One region of the Citricoccus alkalitolerans genome, then DNA from elsewhere that is predicted to be linked to it. Evidence: riboswitches for the same ligand, from Rfam matches in the RefSeq annotation. Region 1 holds a riboswitch; the other holds the start of a gene.
What was found. A riboswitch is a leader RNA that binds a small molecule or an ion and turns the genes downstream of it on or off. The one in region 1 is predicted to bind S-adenosylmethionine.
Positions count from the first base shown of each region.

Region 2: it holds a riboswitch for S-adenosylmethionine, as region 1 does, so the genes downstream of both, ABD134_RS11030 (flavin reductase family protein) here and ABD134_RS10090 (acyl-CoA dehydrogenase family protein) in region 1, are expected to answer to the same signal.

Region 1 is NZ_BAAALH010000002.1:916,420-923,067, forward strand. Features, by position in the region: gene ABD134_RS10070 (LLM class flavin-dependent oxidoreductase) at 1-613, shown strand, start outside; gene ABD134_RS10075 (methionine ABC transporter ATP-binding protein) at 610-1,710, shown strand; gene ABD134_RS10080 (methionine ABC transporter permease) at 1,707-2,405, shown strand; gene ABD134_RS10085 (MetQ/NlpA family ABC transporter substrate-binding protein) at 2,436-3,386, shown strand; SAM riboswitch class I at 3,502-3,594, shown strand; gene ABD134_RS10090 (acyl-CoA dehydrogenase family protein) at 3,601-5,019, shown strand; gene sigK (ECF RNA polymerase sigma factor SigK) at 5,200-5,796, shown strand; gene ABD134_RS10100 (anti-sigma factor) at 5,793-6,626, shown strand.
Region 2 is NZ_BAAALH010000002.1:1,122,095-1,139,157, forward strand. Features, by position in the region: gene ABD134_RS10975 (amidohydrolase family protein) at 1-79, opposite strand, end outside; gene ABD134_RS10980 (ABC transporter substrate-binding protein) at 142-1,197, opposite strand; gene ABD134_RS10985 (IclR family transcriptional regulator) at 1,352-2,110, shown strand; gene ABD134_RS10990 (MFS transporter) at 2,107-3,345, shown strand; gene ABD134_RS10995 (MFS transporter) at 3,430-4,671, opposite strand; gene ABD134_RS11000 (MFS transporter) at 4,790-6,124, shown strand; gene ABD134_RS11005 (hypothetical protein) at 6,170-6,481, opposite strand; gene ABD134_RS11010 (Ig-like domain-containing protein) at 6,553-7,677, opposite strand; gene ABD134_RS11015 (aldo/keto reductase family protein) at 7,902-8,906, opposite strand; gene ABD134_RS11020 (cold-shock protein) at 9,034-9,237, opposite strand; gene ABD134_RS11025 (RNA-binding S4 domain-containing protein) at 9,488-9,961, opposite strand; gene ABD134_RS11030 (flavin reductase family protein) at 10,058-10,615, opposite strand; SAM riboswitch class IV at 10,689-10,808, opposite strand; gene hisD (histidinol dehydrogenase) at 10,939-12,246, opposite strand; gene ABD134_RS11040 (mechanosensitive ion channel family protein) at 12,350-13,990, shown strand; gene ABD134_RS11045 (universal stress protein) at 14,102-14,641, opposite strand; gene ABD134_RS11050 (SDR family NAD(P)-dependent oxidoreductase) at 14,669-15,511, opposite strand; gene ABD134_RS11055 (MBL fold metallo-hydrolase) at 15,683-16,555, opposite strand; gene ABD134_RS11060 (glutathione S-transferase family protein) at 16,567-17,063, shown strand, end outside.

The sequences.
Region 1 (6,648 bases):
GGCCGGCCGTGACGCGAAGGACATCAGGATCTTCAACCTTGCCACCGTCATCACCGGTCCGGACGAGGTGGCGGCCCGTGCCAAGCACGCCGACTACCTCCGTTACGTGGACCATCGTGGTGCCCTCGCGCTGTTGTCCGGTTGGATGGGCATCGACTTCTCGCAGTACGACCTGGACGATGTGATCGGTCAGGACGTGCAGACCAACGCAGTGCAGTCTGCCGTGGAGACCTTCCGCTCGGGCGGTGGCCACGCCTCCGCGGACGGGGAGCCCTGGAGCATCCGGCGACTTGCCGAATGGGTCGGCATCGGGGGCTTCGGGCCGGTGTTCATTGGCTCCGGTGCGCAGGTCGCTGACCAGCTGCAGGATTGGGCCGCGGAGACGGACGTTGACGGCTTCAATCTCGCCTACGCGGTCTCCCCGGGAAGCTTCGAGGACGTCGTGGAGCACGTGGTCCCCGAGCTCCAGGCCCGCGGTGCCTATCCTTCCGAGTACGAGTCCGGCACCCTGCGACACAAGCTGTTCGGCCGCGGGGATCGGCTGGCGGAGAACCACCGAGGCGCCGGCTTCCGGCTGGCATCGGCCGGTACCCGGGACGGGGGCGCGCTGTGATCGAGATCCGCGATCTGCACCAGGCCTACACCGGACGTGGGGGGTCCGTCGAGGTGCTCAAAGGCATCGACCTGACCGTGCCGGAAGGCTCCATCACCGCCGTGGTCGGGCCCTCCGGGGCTGGCAAGACGACCCTCTCGCACTGCATCTCCCTGTTGGAAAAGCCCACCCAGGGCGAGATTCTGGTGGATGGCAGCGACCTGTCCCGGCTCCGGGGCCGCCAGCTGCGCTCCGCCCGCCGTGCCATCGGCACAATCTTCCAGCACTCCGCCCTGCTGCGCCGCATCACCGTGGCCGAGAACGTCGCCCTCCCGCTGCGCAACCTCGGGGTGGTCCACCACGAGATGCAGGACCGTGTGGCCGAGATGCTTGACCGCGTCGGATTGCTGCACAAGGCCGACTCCTACCCCGGTCAGCTCTCCGGCGGCCAGAAGCAACGAGTAGGCATCGCCCGGGCCTTGGCCCTGCGGCCGCGGATCCTGCTCTCGGACGAGTCCACCTCCGGCCTGGACCCGGACACCACGGCACAGATCCTGTCCCTGCTGGCCGACCTGCGCACCGACCTAGGCTTGTCCATCATCCTCATCACCCATGAAATGGACGTGGTCCGGAACGTCGCCGACCAGGTGGCCTCCCTGTCCCACGGCCGGCTCGCGGAGTATGGCTCTCTGCCGTCCCTCGTCGCGGACCAGGACTCCACCGTCGGCGGGCAACTATTGCCGATCGCCGCGTTGCCGCTTCCGGCTGGCTTCGATACCTTCCTGGACCTCGCCTATCAGGACGGGGACGTGGACCCCGAATGGTTCACCCGAGTGGCGGTTGATCACCAGATCCGCCTGGCCCTGCTCGGTGGAACCATCGAGGCGCGCGGCGCGACCGCACTGGGCCGCGCCGTCGTCGGGGTCCGCGGCGAGCAGGCCCAGCGCGCCATCGGCGCCCTGAACGGGCTCGGGCTCAGTGCCCGACTGAGGAGCGACGTCGACCGGTCCGGTCCCACCGGGACCGCCATCTCGGCTGCCAGTCCAGACCCCACCGGACCGCCGCCGTCGGGCGCCACTCCGATCCCGGCCGGCGCGACGGCGGGGGCGACGGCATGAGTGCGACCGCGGATACCTCCCAGCCCCTGCTCTCCGATACCCCGCTGTCCGAGCTGCCTGCCCTGTTGCTGCCGGCCTACGGGGAGACCTGGGCCATGGTCGGCATCGTCATGATGCTAGTCGTCCTGATCGGGGGTGCCACCGGCGTGCTGCTGTACAACACGAGCCCGCGCGGGCTATTCCCCCAGGACCGGGCCTACGGGCTGCTCAGCTGGGCGGTCAACATGGGTCGGTCTCTGCCGTTCCTCGTGCTGATGGCGGCCATCATCCCGCTGACCCGGTGGATTACCGGCACCACCCTGGGCATCGCCGCGGCCGTCGTGCCCATGACGATCGCCGGCATCCCGTTCTTCGCCCGGTTGGTCCAGAACACCCTGAACGACCTGCCGCGGGAGAACATGGCCGTCGGTCTCGTGACGGGGTCATCCCCAGCACAGATCATCCGTCAGACGCAACTGCGCGAGGCCCTGCCCGGTCTGGCCTCCGCCATCACCCTGAACACTATCTCGATGATCGAATACTCGGCCATCGCCGGGACCATCGGCGCGGGCGGTATCGGCTTCCTGGCCGTGACCTACGGTTACCAGCGCTTCGACATGACCGTCATGCTCGGCACGATCGTCCTGCTCATCATCACCGTCCAGCTCGTCCAGTTCGTCGGCGACCGGATCGCCCGTTCACTGACCCGGCCCTGAGTGGCCCCGCACCCTGTTGAAGGACCTCATATGAACTCCGAGAAGAAGACTCCGGCGACCACCGGGAAGAAGGTGACGGCTGGACACGATCACGGCTTCACCCTGCGAAAGTCATTCACCGTGCTGCCCTGGTCGCTGGCGGCCATCGCTACCGTCGCTGCCCTGGTCCTGGGTCTCGTGGTGATTCAGCAATCCAACAGGCCGGCTGTGGCCGCCGGTGAAGAGGCCGAAATCACGAGGCCGCTGACAGTGCACTATGAACCGGCCATGGCCGGAGAAGAGAGCTTGGTGGAGTTCGTGGCTGAGGAGATCGCGCCCGACTACGGCGTCGAGATCGAGGCCGTGGGCATCGCGGATGGAGTCCAGGCCAATCGGTCCGTGGCCGAGGGCCAGATTGACGCCACGATCTTCGAGCACCAGTGGTACATGAAGCAGGTGGCGGAGGGTAACGACCTCGATCTGTCCACCACGGTGGAGATCTACCAGTGGGCCTTCGGCCTGTACTCCACCCGATACGACAGCGTGGAGGACTTGCCGGACGGCGCCACCGTGGCCGTGCCCACAGACCTGGCCAACCAGGGCCAGGCGCTATGGCTGTTGGAGCGCGAGGGCTTCATCGGGCTGGACCCGGACATTGAACCGCGCACCGCCCAGCTCAAAGACGTGGTGGAGAACCCGCGCCGTCTCGACTTCACCGAGATCGACCTGTTGTCCATGGCCCGGACTCTGGACTCGGTAGACGCCGCCCTCGGCTACACCAACCTCTTTGACGCCGGCAAGATCGGCCGGGACAAGGGCATCCTGTTCCCGGACCCGCCCCGGACCTACGCCGCCTGGCTGATCGTGGGGACCGAGTTCAAGGACACCCCGGAAACCCGCAAGCTCGTCGAGGTCTTTTCCGATCCCCGGTTCGAGGAGTACCTGGAGACGACGGACAACCCGCTGGTCGCCGGCGTCTTGACCCCCGTCTCTGAACAATAGGCAACGCCCACCTCGCAGCATGACCCCGTGGGGTCAGGAGTAACCACGGTTCTCTGACCTCACCGCATACCTCGCATTGGACCCGGGCCGTCGCCGAGTGGTCTGATGGAGGGGACCACCATCCAGAGCGGCTGAGAGATCTGGCTCGTCGACGCCGCAGCAACCCGCCCGTCAGGGGCCAGGGTGCTACCGCCAGGACCGATGGAGCTTTCACATGACGTCCGTGTCGTCCCGCTACACCGCACTGTCCGACCGTTTCGCCCCCGCCTTCGCGGAAGTGGCGCAGGGGGAGGTGCCCCGGGAGGCCGGCCGCCACCTGCCCTTCGCGGCCTTCGAACAGCTCCGGGAGCAAGGCTTGGGCGCCCTCAGCGTCCCGGAGACTGCCGGCGGAGCGGGGGCGAGCCAGGAGGACGCCTTCCGGCTGCTGATGGACCTCGCCGCGGTGGACGCCAATACCGCCCACCTGCTGCGCAGCCACCTCAGCTTCGTCCAGCATGTGCTGGTCCAGCCCGACCGCACCGTCCGTGATCGCTGGCTGCGGCGTGTGGTCGAGGGGGAGGTGGCCGGCAGCGCCCTGTCCGAGGGACGCGACGCACCGCTCGGCGGGCTCGGAACCACCGTGACCCAGGACGAGGCGGGGCAGTTGCTGATCAGCGGCAACAAGTTCTACACCACCGGCAGCATCTTCTCCACGTGGGCCCTGGCCACCGTCCGGCTGGACCCCAGCGTCTCCCGTGCCCTCCGACGCAAGGTCCTGTCCCGCGGCACCGGATCTCGGCGCGCCGCATCCCAGGGTCCAACATCCCTGGGCACGACGCCGGCCGCGGCCTTGGGCGGTCGGGGCGGCTCCCAGCGGGCCGACGTCGCGCTGGCCGTGGTGCGGGTGCGGCAACCGAGGATCACCGTGAAGGACGACTGGGACGGCTTCGGACAGCGTCTCACCGGGACGGGGACCATGGTGTTCCGCGGTGCCGGTGTGGAGGAGCTGCTGACGCTGCCGTCCGCCGACGGTCCGGTCCCGCTGCACCACGAGTCCACCCTGATGGCGTTGCTGGCGGGCATCGGACGGGCCGCGCTGCGTGACGGCGTGGAACAGACCCGGCGGCGGAGACGCTCGCCGAACACCGGGGGCGGGCTGACCCCGCGTGAGGACGACCAGCTGCTGGGAATCATCGGCGAGCTCTCCGCCCAGCAGGCGACCGCTGAGGAGCTCGTGCGCGCCGCCGGACGGGACCTGGATGCGGCACTGGAGCTCGCCGCCGGGCCGGAGCAGCCGGTCGGGGAATCGGGGAGTGCGCCGGGCGGGCGGGTGGCCGGCGTCGGGATGGACGACGGCGGAACCGCGGCCGAGGCGATGCACCGCGCCGCCCTGACGGCGCACCGGGCACACGTGATGGTGCCGAAGCTGGTGCTGGACACGTGCACGCGGATCTTCGACACGCTCGGGGCCTCCGCCACCAGTACGGACCTGCAGCTGGACCGGCACTGGCGTAATGCCCGAACCATCGCCAGTCACGATCCGGCTGTGTTCATGGCTCGGATGGTGGGCGATTGGGAGGTCAACGGCACCCAGACGGTGCCCTATCTCCAGACCGGCGTCGCCGAAGAGGTCTTTAGCCCGACCCATCCGTAGGAGCGTCGGCTCCGAACACCAGACAGCACCCTGCAGTAGAGCAGGCCACCCGACCGACGCCCCACCGGACCCCTCCGGACCGACACCCCAGGAGCCCCGCGGATGAGAACACCACCCATGTTGAACGACGCCCCTGACAGGTAGGCCAATCCTGGCCCCGCGCCCGGATAGGGTGGAGCCATGACGAGCACCGCAGGCACCGGCCCCGGCCGCAGTGCTGCGCGCGAGCGGGACGCCCACCTGGTGGGCTTGCTCCAACGCAGTGCCACCGGAGACCAGGAGGCCTTCGCCGCCTTCTACGATGCCGTGGCTCCCTCAGCCTATGGGCTGGCACAGAAGATCGTGCGTGACGCCGACCTCGCGGCCGACGTGACACAGGAGGCCCTCGTGGATGTGTGGCGCTCTGCAGAGCGCTTCGACCCGGCCCGCGGATCAGTGGTCGGCTGGGTCTGCTCGATCACGCACCGTCGGGCCGTCGACCTCATCCGGTCCACCCAGTCCGGTCGGGACCGGGAGGAACGGGCCGGGGTGGCCGGGTTCGAACGGGACCGGGACGACGTTGCGGAGGCCGTGGAATCAGCGGAGGACCGGGACCGCGTGACGGAATGCCTCGGCACGCTGACTGGTCTGGAGTACGAGGCCGTGACGCAGGCCTACTACGGCGGACTGACCTACCGGCAGGTCGCTGAACGACTCGGGGCCAAACTGGCCACCGTGAAATCCCGGATGCGCAGTGCGCTCCAACGACTACAGGACTGTTTGGGGGTGGGAGCATGACGAACGGAAACGAGAACAAGAACGGGAACGTGATCGACGCCGAGTTGCTCGCCGCCTGGGCCCTGGATGCCGTGGACGAGGGCGAGCGCCGCGCCATCGAGCAGCGGCTCCGCTCAGACCCCGAGCTCCGCGCCCGGGCCGATGCCCTCAACAGCACCGTCGCCCGCCTGGCGGTGAGCACACCGGCTGAGCCTCCCGCCGATCTGCGGGACCGTGTCCTCTCGGCCGTGGCAGGGCCCGAGCAGGGCGCCCGGTCCGCTGCGGACGGCGACGCCTCGCCCCTGGCGGCCCACGGAGCAGCCGGCTCCAGTGCTGGCGCCGAGCGAGCCGGCATCTCTGATCTGGACAGTCACCGTGCCCGACGCCGGCCGGCCGCGCGCCGCTGGTGGGTGGGGGCGGTCTCGGCCGCCGCGGCTGCCGCCGTCGCCGTGGCCGTGGTGGTGAGCCAGCCGTGGGCTCCCACGGGTGGAGTGACCGAGGGCGATCAGCTCACGGCGATCGAGCAGATCCTGCAGGTGGACGGGGCCGAGCGGCTGGAATCCCCGGTGACCGGCGGAGGCGAGATCGAAGTGGCCCGGGCCCCGTCCGGTGAGACCGTGCTGGCCGCGCGGGGACTGCCGGAACCGGCGGAGGGCCGCGACTATCAGATGTGGACGATCCAGGGTGAGACGGCTCCCCAGCCGGCTGGCCTGTTGGAGGTCCAGGACGGCCTCGCCCTCGTGCGGATGCAGGACGTGCCGGCGGATGCCGCGCTCGCCGTCACGGTGGAACCGGCCGGAGGGTCCGAGGCACCGACCACGGATCCGATCGTGGTCCTCGCCTCGAGCTGACAGAAGGCCGCCATCCCGGTGT
Region 2 (17,063 bases), 210 kb from region 1:
CCGGCGGGGCCCAGGCCTCCTCCGTGGCGATGCGCCGGTAGGGGCGGGGTGCGGGGCTGGCAGTCGTGTCACTGGTCATGTGCTGTGGTCCTCAGGTCTCTCGGGTCTCTCGGGTCTCTCAGGCGGGATGGACGGGGTGGCTCAGTCTGTGGGCGCGGTGACGATGTCCTCGACGTTGATCTCCTCGTCGATCAGTCCGTACCGGACCATGCGCTCGTTGAGGAACTGCAGGGTCTCCAGGTCCACCGAGGCATCCCAGGCGGGCAGGTGGATCTGGCCGGCGAGGTCGGGCTCGATCGTGGTGACCTCGGGCAGGGCTTCACGGAAGGCGTCCGGATCCTCGGCGATGGCCTGTCCGGTGGCGCTGAGGCCCCGCTGGAACGCCTCCACCGTCTCCGGGTTCTCTGCGGCATACTCCTCGGAGGTCATGTAGGTGCCCACCATCATGTTCGGACGGGACTCGGCGTAGGGGCTGGCGACCTCCGTGGCGCCCTGGTCCACGGCCATGGTGACGAACGGTTCGATCAGCAGCGCTGCGTCGACCTGCCCGTTGGCCAGGGCCGGGAGCATGTCTGAGAAGCCCATCTCGGCGAACTTGACCTGGGTGCGGTCCGCGCCGGCGTCCTCCATCAGCGTCATGATGACCACGTCGTTGATGTTCTCCAGCGTGTTGACCGCAATGGTGGCGCCTTCCAGGTCTTCGACGTCCTCGACACCGCTGGAGGTGGACGCCACGATGCGGGCGAAGTCCTCCTCAGGAGCCTCCATGGTGCGTGTGCCGGCGGCCACGATGGTGATGGGGAGGCCCTTGCTGGCGGCCAGGATGGCACTGACGGTGTTGGAGCCGGCGAACTGGGTCTCTCCATTGACCACGGCAGGCACGGCTGCGGCGCCACCGATGCTCACGTCGACTGTGACGTCCAGGCCTTCCGCCTCGAAGTAGCCCTCGTTCACCCCGTACTGGAGGAAGGCCGAGGGCATGCCGGCGGTGTCCGCCACCCGGACCTCCGTGGTGCCTGCCGCCCCACCCGTTCCTGTAGCGGCGCCGTCCGTGGGTGACCCTGTTCCGGTACCGGACCCCTGGCCTGAGGTGCCGCCATCGCCGCAGGCGGTCAGCAGCAGGGGTGCTGCCAGCAGTGGTGCCAGCCAGCGGCTACGACGCCGGGTGCTCGTCCATGTCCTCGCGGTGGTTCTCATCGGACTCCTCATTCGTACTGGTGTGGCTGTACAGGTTGCGGTGGGTAGCGACTCCGGTCTTTCCAGAAGCGTAGGATTCAATAGCGACAGGCGGAACGATTAGACCAAATGTTCTGCTGTAAAGAACAACTTTCACGGAAGGGCGAGGGATGCCATGACGGAGATCAGGTCGGTGATCCACGCGCTGACAGTGGTGGATCGCGTCATGGCTGAGGGCGGCGTCCGCGTGCGGGAGATCGCCGAGGACCTCGGCATCGCCCCATCCAGCGCCCACCGCCTCCTGGGCACGCTGGCCTCGCGGGGCTATGTGGTCCAGGACCCTTACAGCCGCGTCTACCGGCCGGGTGCCGCCCTGCTCTCCCTGGCCGGTGGCGGGATGGAGAACCGGGAGATCCGGCGGGCCGCGCACCGCCCCATGGAGTCCCTGGCCTCCGCCACGGGGGAGTCGGTCTCCCTGTCCGTGCTGGTCCGCTCCGAGGTCGAGTTCGTCGACGGCATCGAGTCTGCCCACGTTCTCCGTGCTTCTCCTCGTATCGGCGCCCGGATGCCGGCGTACGGCACGGCCGGAGGGCGGGTGATGCTGGCAGATCTGGCCCCGGCCGACGTCGCCGGCATGTTCGGTGGTGGTCTGAAGAAGTTGACGGACCACACCGTGGACACCGTGCCGGACCTGGCGGGGATGCTGGCTAGAATCCGACAGGCCGGCTACGCGGTGTCCCGTGGCGAGAGCACGGAGGGGATCTCCGCCGTCGCCGTGCCACTGCGGGATGTCACTGGCCGCACCGTGGCCGGTCTGGCCGTCGTGGCCCCCACGGAGCGGCTGCCAGACGCCGGGCTGTCGGTCCTCATCGACCAACTCCAGCAGGCCGCCGCGGAGTTCTCCACGGCCCTAGGGAATCGAGGGATGGATTGAGCCAGTCAACGCCGGCACCGCAACCGGAGGTGCCGAAGGCCGGCGCGGCGCTGTTGACCGTCCTGCTCATCGCCATGGGCGTGGGCCCGCTGCTCAACTACGGGCTCTCGGCGACCTCGGACCTGTTGATCCAGGAACTCGGCGTCTCGGCCGGCCAGTTCGGCCTCCTCGTGACGGTGTTGTTCGTCAGCGCCGCCGTCTCCTCCATGGTGATCGGGCGGCTCGCTGACGTCCTCAGCATCCGCAGCCAGCTGGTCTTCAACTACGGCGGCACCGTGCTGGCGCTGCTGATCTCGGCCCTCGGCCCGCAGTACTGGACCTTGATCGTGGCGTGCATCCTCGTCGGGCCGGCCCAGGTGATCGCCAACCCGACCACCAACCGCGTCATCTACTCGTCCGTGCCCGCCGTCAAGCGGTCCGGGTGGATCGGGGTCAAACAGTCCGGGGTCCAGGCCAGCCAGTTGGTGGCCGGTCTGCTCTTCCCGGCCGCGGCCCTCTGGGCCGGCTGGTCCGGTGCAGCGCTCGCCGCCGCCGTGGGGGTGCTGGTGCTGCTGTGGTGGTCGCTGCGCCACATCCCACCGGAAGACCCCACTGACTGGGCGGCAGTCCGGGCGGTCCTCGCTGATCGGTTCCGGCGGCGGCGATCCGGTTCGACGGCCTCCCTGCCGGTCCAGGTCTGGCTGTTCGCCGCCGTCGCCTTCTTCTCCGGCATGGGCACCCAGGCCACCAACGTGTACCTGCCGCTCTTCGCGGTGCGGGACCACGGCTACAGTCTGCTCATCGGCGGGTTCGCCGCCGGGCTCTCCGGCGTGGTGGGCGTGGCCAGCCGCATCTACTGGGGCCGTGCCCTGGGTGCCGGGCGCCGGCCGGGCACGCTGCTGCTGCTGATCTCCTCCGGCGCCCTGCTCGGCATGGCCTGCATGGTCACCTCATCCCTGTGGGACCTGCCCGCCCTGTTCTGGGCCGGGGTCGTCCTGCACGGGTTGACAGTGCTGGGCACCAACGTGGTCGTCAACGCGGGGACCATGCAGTCCGTGGACGCCACCCGGATCGGTGCGGCCAGCGGGACCACGACCATGGGCATGTACGCGGGCTTCGCCGTAGGCCCCGTGGGGATGGGCGCGATCGTGGAGCTGACCGGTGGATTCGTGCTCGGCTGGGTGCTGGTCGGCGTGGCCTATGCCATCCTGTTCGGCCTGGCAGTGGCCATGGTCCGCACTACCCGCCGGGACTGAAGAGTCATTCGGCGGCTTGACCACGCACTACTGATGTATCAGAGGCGAGGTGGGGAATCTTCGCGGCCCTCGTGGCGCCCCTCATCACCGCGGCATGCTCGGTGCTGTTGCGCCGCCGGCACGGCGGCGGCCGTGGGCGAACCAGTAGACCACCATGGCCAGCACGAGGAACCCGGACAGCAGCAGGTACATCCCGGAGAACCCGGTGGCCGGCAACAGCGCGCCCAACACCACCGGGCCCAGGCCGGTGCCGATGTCCAGCATCAGGAAGTACGTGGAGGTGGCCACCCCGATCTGGAAGGGCGGCACCACGGTGGCCGCCACCGACTGCAGCGAGGTCAGCAGGGCCCCGAAGCCCAGGGCGCACAAGGCGGCCGCCACCAGGAAACCGCCGTTGGCCGGCCAGAGGGCCAGCACCGCCATGCCGCTCACGAGACATGTCAGCAGGGGGAACATCACGGAGTTGTCGCCGTACCGGTCCTGCATGGTCCCCACCACGAAGCGCGAGAGGACGAGGACCATGGCGTAGACCATGAAGTAGGCACTGGCAATCGTGGAACTGATGCCCTGTTCCTGGGCATAGCCGTTGAGGAAGGCCAGCACCCCGGAGTATGCCAGGCCGGCCATGAGCATCACGAGGGACACCGGCAGGGCCGGCAGTGAGATCACCCCACGCAGGGAGAATCGCGGTCGGAGGCTTTTCTGCTGGTTCTGCTGGCCCTGCTGGTGATGTTGGGCCCGCGGCAGGCGCACCACCAAGCCGGCCACCAGGCCGCAGACCGAGAAGGCCGTGCACAGGTAGAACAGTGAGTCGAAGCCGAACCTATCCGTGAGCTGGAAGGCCAGCAACGGTCCCAAGGCGGTGCCCACCGTGGTGGACGTGCCGAACCAACCGGTGCCCTCACTGCGGCGCCGCGGCGGGATCATCCCCTGGACCGCGGTGGCCAACACCGTGCTGGCGCCGCCGAACGCCAGCCCGTGGATCAGGCGGACGGTGATCAACAGGCCAAGGTCATCGGCCATCAGGTACAGGGCCGAGGCGACGAGGAAGAGCGCCAGGCTCGCGACGAGGACCCTCTTGCGCCCGATGATCTCCATGGCCTGGCCGGTGACCAGGCGGGACACCACGGCGCCCAGTACGAAGGCGCTGACCGCCAGGCCGGACAGCATGTCCGTCGCCTGGAACTCGTTCACAGCGTAGAGGGCCATCGCCGTCACCAGCAGGTAGAACACCATGGCCAAGAACAAGTTGGTCACGGCGGCCAGGACGAAATTCCGGCTCCACAACAGCCGCGGGGGCTGCGGGACGCTGGATGCGGAGGACACGAAAGGGACCGGCTTTCCAAGGTGTGGGGGGAGGGGCCCGGCGAGGGCAGGGCCGTCGTCATTCTAGTCCGGGGCCAGGAGGCCGGACCGGAGTGGAGTGAGGACTACTCTGGAGATCATGGCAAACCGCGGAAACCTGACCTGGCTCTGGGTCATGATCGCCGCAGCCGTCCTCACGCAGACCGCCCTGAACCTGTTGCGGCCCGTCACCAGCTACAAGCTGTTGGCCCTGGGCGCCGGCGAGGCGACGGTCGGCTTGGCCACCGCTGCCTATGCCATCCTCCCGTTGGTGTTCGCGATGTCCCTGGGACGGCTCAGTAGCCGGCTGCCCACCCTGCGCGGCATGATCGCCCTCGGGGCGTTGGTGCTGGGGCTGGGCGGCGTCGGCTTGGCCTTCGGCTCCACCATCGCCGTGCTGATGGTGTCCTCGGCGGTGCTCGGCATGGGCCATCTGCTGTTCACCATTGCGGGCCAGACCGTGATCGGCCGGCGAGCCGCCCCGGAGAACATGGACGCGGCGTTCGGGTGGTTCACTGCCGCCTTCTCCGTGGGACAGATGTCCGGACCGTTGATCTCGGGGTTGATCCTCGGCAACGCCACTCTCGGCGAAGCCAGCCACAGTGCGGAGTTCGACGGGCGCATCGACGGGGCGCTGTGGCTCGGTGCGGTCTGTTCTTTGCTCGCCGTGCCGGTGATGTACCTCATGCGGGCTGACGGGGGCCGCCGCTCCCGGCGCCTGCCCGCGGAGCCCACGGAGGAGCCCGGGGACCGGCCCCATGGATTGGGGGACGGGAACAGCGGGCCGGCGGGGCCGGCGTCGGCCACCGAGACTGCCTTGGGTGCGGGTGCTGCGGGTGCTGCAGGCCCGGGAAAGCCCACGATGCTGGCGATCTGGCGGGTCCCCGGGATCCCCTCGCACATGATGGCGTCCCTGGCCCTGTTGGCGATGCTGGACATCCTCACGGCGTTCATGCCGCTGGTCGGCGAAGCGGCCGGGGTCTCACCGTTCTGGGTCGGCATCCTCCTGGCGGTCCGCGGGGGAGCCTCGTTCCTGTCCAGGATCGTGTTGCCCTGGATGTCCGGTCGGTGGGAGCGGCACCACCTGGTGCTCGTGTCCCTGTTGGCATCTGCCGTGGCCTTGGGATTCGTGCCACCGGCATTGGAAGGATGGCATGCCGTCTGGCTGGCGGTGGTGCTCATGGCCGTCGGCGGCTTCGCCCTCGGCATCGGGCAGCCGCTGACCATGTCCTTGGTGTCCCAGGCGGTGCCACCGACCTGGCGCGGGCCCGCATTGGCGTTCCGGCTGGTCGGCAACCGTGTGGGACAGGTGGCAATGCCGGTGGTGGCCGGCCTGGCCGCCGCACCCCTCGGGCCTGCCGGTGGCATCTGGTGCGCCTGCCTGATCCTGGCCGCTTCCGGCACGGAGCGACTGGTCTCCGGCCGGAAGCGCTAGCAGGAGCACCAATAGGAGCGCCAACAGGAGCCGAGTCGAAAGGTTCTAGACTGTGACGTCTGAGCCTTCCTCGTCCTCCTCGTCATCCCAGCCGGCCCACTCGGAGTCCTCATCCGGCTCGGCCGCGCCGCCGGAGTCGTCGGAACTGCCCTCCTGATAGTCCGGGACGCCGTTGTAGTCCTCGTCTCCGTCCAGCAGGAAGGTGTCCCGGCGCAGCGGGTCGATCGCATCCAGTGAATCCGGGTCATCAGAGGAGCCGTGGTCCGTGGTCCCGTCGCGGCCGTCAGCGGGCTGCTCCAGGTCGTTCTCGGGTTCTTCGATGAATTGCTGTTCCAGATCGTCTTCGTAGCGGGCCAACTCGAACCTCCTGAATCTCGGGCGGCCCTCCGAGGGACAATCCGTCCGAACGGCCGCATCGTCCGGTCAGTCTAGTGCCGACGGCCGTCGCGGGGCAGGGCTGCCAGGGCCAGGGCAGTGAGGACGATCATCATGAAGCCCACCCCGGCGAACAGCCACGGAGTGGACCCGGTGTGAGCAGTCCGCTCGGCAGCGGCCACGGACTCCGCACTGTCAGTGCCCTCGCTGGCATCACCGCTGGGGAAGTTCCCGCCACCGGGGTGTGACGTCATGCCGGCGGAGAGGCCCTCGACGAGCCTCTCGGCATCCGCCACGACCTGGGCCGGGCAGGCAAGGGTGGTGTCCCTGATGATGTTGCTGAGCTTCTGTGCGCTCGGCGTCTCGGGCGCCGTTGCGGAGGGCGATCCGGTGGTATCCGGTGTCTGGCCGTCCGGGCCACCGTTGCCGCCCGCATCGCCGGGAGCAGATCCACTCGGCCCGGAACCCTCGCCGCCGGTCCCGCCACCTCCGTTGCCGCCTTGGCTGTTGCCGAGGCCGGGTGCTGGGGCGGGCGCACCGGTGGTCGGGGTCGAGCCGCCTGGCGTGGTCGGGTTCTGAGATGGGCCGGCCGTGGGGGCCGACGTCGGAGCCCGGCTCGGGGTGTCCGACCCGCCAGTCGGCTCCGGGCTGGGCTGCGGGGCGGACGTCGTGGGATCAGGCGTGGGACTCGGGCCCGTCGGGGTGGGCGTGGGAGTGGGGGTCGGAGTGGGGCTCGGCCCGGCCTGCACCAGGATCGAGATCTCGCACTCTGATGTACCGCCCCGGCCATCGTCCGCGGTGACGGTGAGGCCGTCGTTGCCATGGGTGTCGGTGGGAGCCGTGTACGTCACCACGTGACCCTCGACCGAGGCCTCGCCGCCGAGCCAGGATGTCCCCGCGCTCAGGGTGACGGTGTCCCCGTCCGGGTCGAGGACATGTATACGCACGGACTCGGTGTCTCCGGTTTGGGTGACGAGACCGGGACAGTCGATCTCGGGAGGCTGATTGCCACCGGGGGAGGGGGAGGGAGACGGGGAAGACGAGGACCCGGGCGGCGAGGGGGCCGGGGTCGCAGACTGTGTGGGACCCAGGGAGTCGCTGGGCGAGGGCATCGGGCTGGCCCGGGCGGTTCCGACCAGGCCGGCCAGCACCATGAGGATGCCCGCGGTGGTGGCCACGGAGCGTCCGAGGAGCGGGAGTGCTCGACTCGTGGAGGCGTGGTCAGGAGAGCGTCCTACCCTGGTGGTCATGCTCCGGCCCCCGTCGGTTGGCATCTGACCCCGTGTTGCCCGCCCCGTCGAGCAGAACGGGCAACACCGGCTGACTGTGATCATACCGTGATCTTTGCGGATGTCCACATCACGGAAGTGTCACAGTCTGCGTGGGTCATGCCACTACGAGGTCAGGCGGGGCGGCCTTCCGGGACGGACACGAGTGAGGGGTCATCCGTGACGACATGGCCGATGGCCGCGTCGATGGCTCCGAGGGTCGCCTGGTCCAGGGTGAGGTCCAGGGCTTTGACGTTCTCGACGATCTGCTCGGGGCGGGAGGCTCCGACCAGAGCGCCGGCGACGTTGGGGTTGGACAGTACCCAGGCGATGGCGAGCTGGCCCATGGTGGCGCCGAGCCCGTCCGCGATCGGGCGCAGCTTCTGGACGGCGGTGAGGACCTCGTCCGTCATCTTGCTGGCCATCGAACGCGCTCCGCCCTTCTCATCCGCACCGCGGGATCCTTCCGGAGCCTGCTGGCCGGGCAGATACTTTCCGGTGAGGATGCCACCGGCCATGGGGGACCAGACGATCTGGGACAGTCCGAGGTCCTCGCAGGCCGGGACGACCTCGGCTTCGATGACGCGCCACAGCATGGAGTACTGGGGCTGGCTGGAGATGAGCTGGAATCCGAGCTGGGCGGCCATGGCGTGGGCCTCGCGGATCTTGTCCGCCGGCCATTCGGAGACGCCGATGTAGAGGGCCTTGCCGGCGCGGACGATGTCCGCGAATGCCTGCATGGTCTCCTCCAGCGGGGTCTCCACGTCGAAGCGGTGGGCCTGGTAGAGGTCCACGTAGTCCATGTCCAGGCGCTGCAGGGATCCGTTGATGGACTCCATGATGTGTTTGCGGGAGAGGCCGGTGTCATTGTGGCCCTTGGGGCCGGTGGGCCAATAGACCTTGGTGAACACCTCAAGGGACTCGCGGCGTTCGTTCTTCAGCGCCTCACCCAGGACGCTCTCGGCCTTGGTGTTCGCGTAGGTGTCCGCCGTGTCAAAACTGGTGATGCCCTGTGCCAGGGCCTCCTTCACACAGGCATGGGCCGTCTCGTTCTCGACCTGGGAGCCGTGGGTGAGCCAGTTGCCGTAGATGATCTCTGAGATCTTGAGCCCGCTGTGGCCCAGGTAACGAAATTTCATGGTTGTACCCTAGACCGGATTCCGGTGAAGTGGTGCGCTGACATGGCGCGTTGGTCATAGCAAAATGGCCACCGTCCCCGAGGGGATGGTGACCATTCTGCTGCCTGAAGGGTTCAGGCGTACTCGATCAGAGCGGGCGGACTGCCGCAGCCTGCATGCCCTTGGGGCCCTGCTGGGACTCGAACTCGACCTTCTGGTCTTCCTGCAGTTCGCGGAAGCCATTGCCCTCGATGGCGGAGAAGTGAACGAAGATGTCAGCGGACTGATCGTCCGGGGAGATGAAGCCGTAGCCCTTCTCTGCGTTGAACCACTTGACGGTACCGGTAGCCATGATGGGCCCTTTCCTGAGGTTGTAAACCCATCGGTCTTCCGACGGGGGCGAAGCGGCGTGTGCGAAACCGCTTCCTACAACGCCCCGAGCGGCCAGAGGGCCAACCGGTCCGCAGTGGTGACGGACTTACTGCTACTACTACTTCTGAGACACATAATACGGGAGATGCCGCGGAACTGAAGCCCTCAATTTCCTCGGTGCGCATTCTTTTCCCGGTGTTCACCTGAGTCAGTCGCCGCGGTCCCGGACGTCATTCGAGATCGAGGCCGCGGTCAAGACGGTCAATACCGGGTTCTGGGGCGTCACGGCCACGGAGGCGGTCCAGCTGGCGCCGGTCTCGCTTGGTGGGCCGGCCTGCGCCCCGGTCTCGATGGGGCACGGCCAGCAGTTCCCGGGGCACGGGCTCGGGGGAGTGGTCGAGGTAGTGCCGGACTGCCTCGGGAGCTCCGACCCGCTTGGCTACCAGGCCGGTGACCTCCAGGATCCGCTCGCGGCCCGGCAGACGCAACCGGATGGTGTCGCCCGGCTTGACCGGTTGGGCAGCCTTGGCCGGCTGCCCGTTGAGGCGGACGTGACCGGCCCGGCACGCGGTGGTGGCGGCCGAACGGGTCTTATACATGCGTACGCCCCAGAGCCAGGCATCCAGGCGGACCGGGCCGGCCGGCGTCGTGCCCGCGCCTGCGCCCGAGCCGGGACGCCGCGCGGACGGGGTAGCGGAAGGCATGCCGGAAATCCTACCTCCGGACCGGGTGCCGGCCCCGAGGAACACTTTGCGGGCAGAGAACAGTACTCTTCTCTGCCCGCAAAACGAGGAACAGGGCTACTGGTTGCCCTCGGCGGTGCGCAGGTTGCGGAAAGCCGAGCGGTGGAACACGATCGGCTCGTGCTCTGCGGAGTGATCGTGCACGCCGTGCACCTCCAGCAGGACCATGGTGTGGTCACCGGCAGGCAGCTCGGAGTAGACGGTGGTGTCCAGCCACAGGGCGGCGCCGTCCAGGAAGATCGCGCCCTCATCCGTGGACCGGATGTCCAGTCCGGCGAAACGGTCCCCCTCCTTGGAGGCCAACTGACGGCAGACATCGGTGTGGTCCTCGCCGAGGATGGAGATCCCGATCCGCTCGGCCCGCTTCAGCCGGGGCCAGGTGCGGGAGGTGTTCTGGACGGCGAAAGAGACCAGGGCGGGCTCCAGGGACACCCCGACGGTGAAGGACGAGGCCACGAGGCCCTCCTTCACGCCGTTGGCGACTCCGGCAAGCGCGGCCACGCCGGAGGGGAAGTGGGAGAAGGCCGAGCGAAGGGTCTGAACGGACAGGTCTCGATCGAGGTCACTGCCGAGGTTGGTGGTCTGCTGCAGCTCGTGGGTAGCCAGGGCGGTCATGGTGGGTCCTCCGTCCGAAGGCGCATCTGCACGGCGGCACGCCACGGGAGGCTCCCGATCGGCACCAGCAGAAACGCGGTACTTGCCTGCCGGGGCATCCGGTAGGCCGAATCCTCACCTGGAGCACCCCACTACTGCGTGAAGAGGGTTGCCGTCCCGCAAGCCAGGGCTGTAACAGCGGGAACTCGTGATTCTGGGTTCCAGACTAACGACGGACGTCCGGAACGGTCAAAGGGTTTCTCGGACTATGAACCCCCGTGACCATCGCCGCTCGCCCGCACCCGCCTCCCATCCCGGGGGTGCGGCGGCCGTGGAGAAGCAGGTCAGCGGAAGCGCAGGGAGACGGCCTCACCGTGGGCCGGCAGCCCCTCCGCCGTGGACAGGGCGGCGATCTTGGTGTCCAGTTCCTTCAACCCCGTCTCCGTGTAGCGGATGAGTTGCTGCAGGCGCAGGAAGCTCACCGTGTTCAAGCCGGAGGAGTAGCGGGCGGAACCACCGGTGGGCAGCACGTGGTTGGACCCGGAGGAATAGTCGCCCAACGGCACGGGCGAGTGCGGTCCCACGAACACGGCGCCGGCGTTGGTCACCCGGCGAGCCGTCTGCAGGGGGTTCACGGTGTGGACCTCGAGGTGCTCGGCGGCATAGGCATCCGCCACGGCCAGCGCCTCGCCCAGGGTTCCCACCAGCAGGATCCCGGATTGCGGGCCGCCCAGGGCCTGACGGATCTGCTGCTCGTGGAGGCTGCCCGGAACCTGCCGCTCGATCTCGGCCGCCACGTCGCGGGCCAGCTCGGGTGACGTGGTGATGAGCACCGAGCCCGCCATGGGGTCGTGCTCGGCCTGGCTGATGAGGTCAGCGGCCACCCACCGGGCATCGGCGGTGCCGTCCGCCAGCACGGCGATCTCGGTCGGCCCGGCCTCCGCGTCGATGCCGATGGTGCCGAGCAGGGCGCGCTTGGCGGCGGCCACGAAGATGTTGCCCGGCCCCGTGACCATGTCCACGGGGGCACACACGCGAGTGCCGTCGTCGTCCGCCACCCCGTAGGCGAACATGGCCACCGCCTGGGCGCCGCCCGCGGCGTAGACCTCGTCCACGCCGAGCAGGGCGCAGGCCGCGAGGATGACTGGGTGCGGCAGGCCTCCGAAGTCCTTCTGCGGCGGGGAGGCGACCGCGAGCGAGGCGACGCCGGCGGCCTGGGCCGGGACCACATTCATCACCACGGAGGAGGGGTAGACGGCACGGCCGCCCGGGACGTAGAGGCCCACCCGGTTCACCGGGACCCAGCGGTTCTCGACGACGGCCCCCTCCCCGAGCTCCACCTCGGACCCCGCGGGGACCTGGGCGGCATGCACCTTGCGGGCGCGGTCGATGGACTCCTCGAGGGCGGTGCGGACCTCTGGGTCCAGCGACTCGAGCGCCTCGGTGAGCTTCTCGGCCGGCACCGCCAACGACGGCGGCCGGATCCCGTCGAACTGCTCGCCCAGATCCAGCACGGCTCGGGACCCCTCGGTGCGCACCCGGTCCAGGATGGGCATCACTGTCGGCACGGCGGCGGCCACGTCGATCTCGGCGCGGGGGAGCACCGTGGCGGGATCGTAGGTGCGGCCGCGCAGGTCCGTGGTGGCAAGCATGGGATGGCTCCTGTGATTCCGAGGGATCGGCTGGTTCCGGTGGTCCAGTGTCCATTCTCCCCCCGTTCAGCAACGACTGAGAACCAGATGACAGACTGGGGCCATGCCGAGTTCGTCCTTCTTCACCGATCTGTTCACCGCCCCGCCCGCCACCATCCTCGCCTCCGGGGCGGGGCTGGACTCCGAGCCGAGCGCCGAGCCGAGCGGATCCCCGGAGAACGTGCAGGACAGCGTGCGCGAGGGGGCCGAAGGGGCCGTCGACTCGCTCGGACCGTTCTGGGGGATGCTCTCCACCGTGGCGATCTCCGTGGCGTTCGCGCTGGCCGTGCTGGTGGTTGCCTGGCTGCTGGTCAGCGCCCTGCTGCGCCGCAAGCCGCAGCTGCGCAATCAGGTTGCCCGATGCCGGGTCCCGGTGGCGGTCGCCGCCGTGCTGCTGGCCGTACGGATCGCGCTCGGACTCACCGCTTCCACGTATGCGTGGTTCAGTGGCGCGAACTTCCTGCTGATGGCCGGCATCATCGGCTCCCTCGCCTGGCTCGCGCTGCGCGTGGTGCGGATCGTCGAGGAGCGGTTGCTCGGCAAGTACGCCTCGGAAGGGGTGGACGACCGCCGAGACCGCAAGATCCGCACCCAGACCGTGTTGCTGCGGCGCGTGATCCAGGCCGCCGTCATTGTCATCGCCGTGTCCATCGTCCTGCTGACCATCCCGCAGGTCCGCGCCGTGGGTGCCGGCCTGCTGGCCTCGGCCGGCGTGATCTCCGTGGTGGCCGGCCTCGCCGTGCAGTCCACCCTGACCAACGTGTTCGCCGGCATCCAGCTGGCGTTCACCGATGCGATCCGCGTGGGAGACGTGGTGACCGCGGATGGGGTCTACGGCACCATCGAGGACATCACCCTGTCCTACGTGGTGGTCAAGATCTGGGACGGCCGCCGGGTGATCTACCCCTCCAGTCACTTCACCACCACCCCGTTCGAGAACTGGACCCGCACCGGGTCCGCCCTGTCCGGGACGGTGGAGATCGACGTGGATTGGCGGGTTCCGGTGGACGCCACCCGGGAACGCCTCAAGGCACTGCTGGGGTCCACCGAACTGTGGGACGGCAAGGACAGCACCATCCAGGTGAGCGAGGCCCTGGGTGGCACCGTGAAGCTCTGGGTGGCGGTCTCCGCCCGCAATGCCGGCGACCTGTGGGACCTGCGCTGCCTCGTCCGGGAGGACCTCGTCAACTTCCTGCGCAGCGAGCATCCCGAGGCGATCTACGCGCAGCGCTTCGCCGAGATGCCCGCGCACGCGCCTTCCCTGGCGCCCGTCGGCGCCGAACCCGGGTCCAGTTCCGGCGCAGTCGAGACGGGCACGGGGGTGCCGGCGGAACAGGATCACGACGGCGGCGGGTCCGGTGGAGCGGCGGATGATGCTTCCGCGTTCCATCCGCGGACCCCGACCAGCCGACTGCCGCAGGTCAATCCAGTCACGGGCCAGCAGCCAACCACCGGAGCCACCGCGGCCGTCACGGGCTCCACTCCTCTGACCCGGTCCAGCGACGATTCCACGGTGTTCACCGGCTCCATCACCGCGGTGGAACGAAACCGCGAGTTCGCCGGCCCGGGCGAGGCCGCCTTCGCTGAACGCAAGGAGAAGGCCGCCGAAGCCGCTGACCCAGAGGCTGTTGATCCCGAGGCTGATCCCGCTGAAGGTGTTGACGCCGAGGGCGCGGAACGCGGTGATGAGAGCCCGCGGCTATAGGGCCACCACGGTGCGCAGCCGCTGCACGTCGGCGCCATCGCCGCTGACCATGGTGTCGGCCCGATAGTCGGTGGCCCTGGCCCGCGGCGTGGCCTTGATCGAACCGCCTGGCTAGTGGCGCGGGCCGGTGTCCGTCCTGGCGGTGTCGGGGCCGTCCGGGGCTTCGGCGATGTCCGGGGCCTCCTCGAGGGCCCGCGGCTCCGGGGCGGCGGTGATGTCCTGGGACGGCTCACCGCGGACCATGCCGGAGGGCTTGGCGGGGTTCTCCTTGACACAGAGCACGGGCTGGTCGAGCTCCTTGAGCAGACCGTCCGAGACGGAACCCATGACGAACCGGCCGAAGGTGCCACGGCGCTTGAGGCCGATCACCACGACGGAGGGCTGGACCTCGTCCGCCACGTCCTTGATCTCGTCCACCGTCGAGCGGCCACGGGCGTACTGGCGGAACTCGGCGGACAGGCCGGTGGAGTCCAGGAGGGTCTGCAATTCCAGCTGTTGGTCCTCGGTGACCATGGAGTCGTGCTTGTGCTCTCCGCCGGGTCCCGCGTTGACCACGAGCAGGTTCTCCTGGGTCGACCGGGCGATCCGGATGGCCTCCTCGAGGGCCGCCTTCGATTCCTTGCTGGCCGTGTAACCGACGAGAATGGTCATGGTCGGTACTCCTCTCGTCATCCGGGGCTATTTTCCCGCCTTGGGCTCGATCCGGCTGAACCACTCCACCACGGAGTCGGGGCTGAAGCGGGCGGCCGTCATGAGGGAACGATACCGGCGGGAGGGGATGCACACACTCCTGCCCTCGGCGGCAGCGGTCAGGCCCTCACGGACCACGTCCTCGGCGTCCATCCATGCCCACTTGGGCTTCTTCGAGGTGTCGATGCCGGCCCGGGTGTGGAACTCGGTCCGCACCGGACCCGGGCACAGTGCCGTGATGGTCACACCGTCAGGCTTGTAGCGGGTGTTGGCCCATCGACTGAAGCTGATGGACCAGGCCTTCGCGGCGCCGTAGCTGCCCTCCGGGAGGAAGCCGGCTACGGAGGACACGTTGATGATCCGGCCGCCACCTCGGGCGAGGAAGGCCTGGATGGCGGAGTGGGAGAGCAGCATCGGCGCCTCGACCAGCAGCTTGAGCATCGCCAGTTCGTCCTCCGGCTCGCTCTCGTGGAACTCGGTGGCCAGGCCGGAACCGGCATTGTTCACGAGCATGGTGATGGGCTGCTCACGCTGGCGCAACCGTGCGGCCACCACCTCGACGCCTTCCGCGGTGGACAGGTCCGTGGTGAGGGTCTCCACGCTGATGCCGTACTGGGCCTCGAGGCCCTGGGCCTTGGCAACCAGCTGGAGCGGGTTGCGGGACGTGATCACGAGGTGGTGGCCCTGGCCGGCGAGTTGCCGGGCGAATTCCGCCCCGAGCCCGGCGGTGGCGCCGGTGATCAGGATCGTCTGGCCCGTGCCCCGGGACGAGGTTCCGGGCGGGACGAGTTCGTCCTGCTGGAGTGCGCGTTCATCGAGTTGTTCTGCCACGTGGTCCGCCTTGCTTCATGACTGTCGTCCGACTGCCGAAAAGTACTCGGGAGGTGGGGGATGGAGGAGCTGGACCCTCCGCCTCCCATGATATTCGCGCGTGCACCCCGAATGAGGGCAGCTTGGCGGCGCGGGAGGTCACAGTCTGGAAACTCTCGGCAGCGGCCGATGTCAGCCCTCGTCAGATGCCTCCTCCAGATAGGCCAACTGGGCGGACAGGGACTTGACGGCGGCGGGTCGCACGCGTTCGTCGATGTCCGGGTACACGGTGTGGGAGAGCAGCCGGGCGAGCTCGTCGATCGAGGAGGCGTTCCGCTGTCCCTCATCCAGGGAGCCCAGGGCCTGACGGGCCTGGTCCAGGCGCTGCTGGCGGTGGTTGCGGTAGATCGTCCCAACCTGGGCCATGGACGGCAGGACCGGACCGTGGGCCGGCAGCACCGTGGCGTCCCCGAGGGCGATCAGGGTCTCCAGCGAACGAAGGTAGTCCGCGAGCGTGCCGTCCGGGTGGTCGATCACCGTCGTTCCCCGGCCCAGCACCGTGTCCCCGGTCAGTACCGAGCCGGCCGCGCCGTCGTCGGGCAGGGCGAACGAGAAGGAATCCGAGGTGTGACCGGGCGTGTGCCAGGCGGTGATCACGACGCCGGCCGCCGGGATCCGCTCGCCCGGCACCAGGGGTGCCGCGCCGCGCGACCAGTCGGGGGAACCGCCGCGCACCGGGGCTCCGGTCCGCGCGGCGAAGAGGTCCACGGCGCCGGTGTGGTCACCATGGTGATGGGTCACGAGGATCAACTCGACCCGGCGGCCGCCGGCGGCCTCGAGCACGGCCTCCAGGTGCTGCTCGGCGCCCTCCACCGGACCTGGGTCCACCACGACCACGGTCTCGGCATCAGGATCCCCGACCAGATAGGTGTTGGTGCCCTCCAGTGTCATGCCCGAGGGGTTGTCCGCCAGCACGGACGCCGTCAGGTGCGAGTCCGCGAGCGGGGGTGTGGATGCCGGCGGCTGCTCCGGCAGGGGTGCTGGGAGCGGTGAGGTGGAGGCCATAGGCTCAGTGTATGGACCAGAACGAGAACCGACAGGGCAGCTACGTGATGGCCGGGCAGGAATTCACCCGGGACACCAACTACATCCAGGACCGGATCGTCGCTGATCCGGCCGCCGCACTGGCCGCTCCGCGGGTCGCCGGGGACAAGATCGGCCGGGCGCGCGGCGGACTGACCGACGGCGCCGAGGCGTGGCCGGTGGAACCAGGCCGCTACCGCCTGGTGGCCGCCCGGGCCTGCCCGTGGGCTAATCGCGCCATCATCGTGCGCCGCCTCCTGGGCCTGGAGGACGTCCTCTCCCTCGGCACTCCGGGCCCCACCCATGATGAGCGGTCCTGGACCTTCGACCTGGATCCCGGCGGCAAGGATCCCGTCCTGGGCACCGAGCGCCTCCAGGAGAACTACTTCCAGCGCTTCCCCGGCTACCCGCGCGGCATCACCGTGCCCGCGATCGTGGACATCCCCACCGGCGCCGTGGTGACCAACGACTATCCGCAGATGACCCTCGA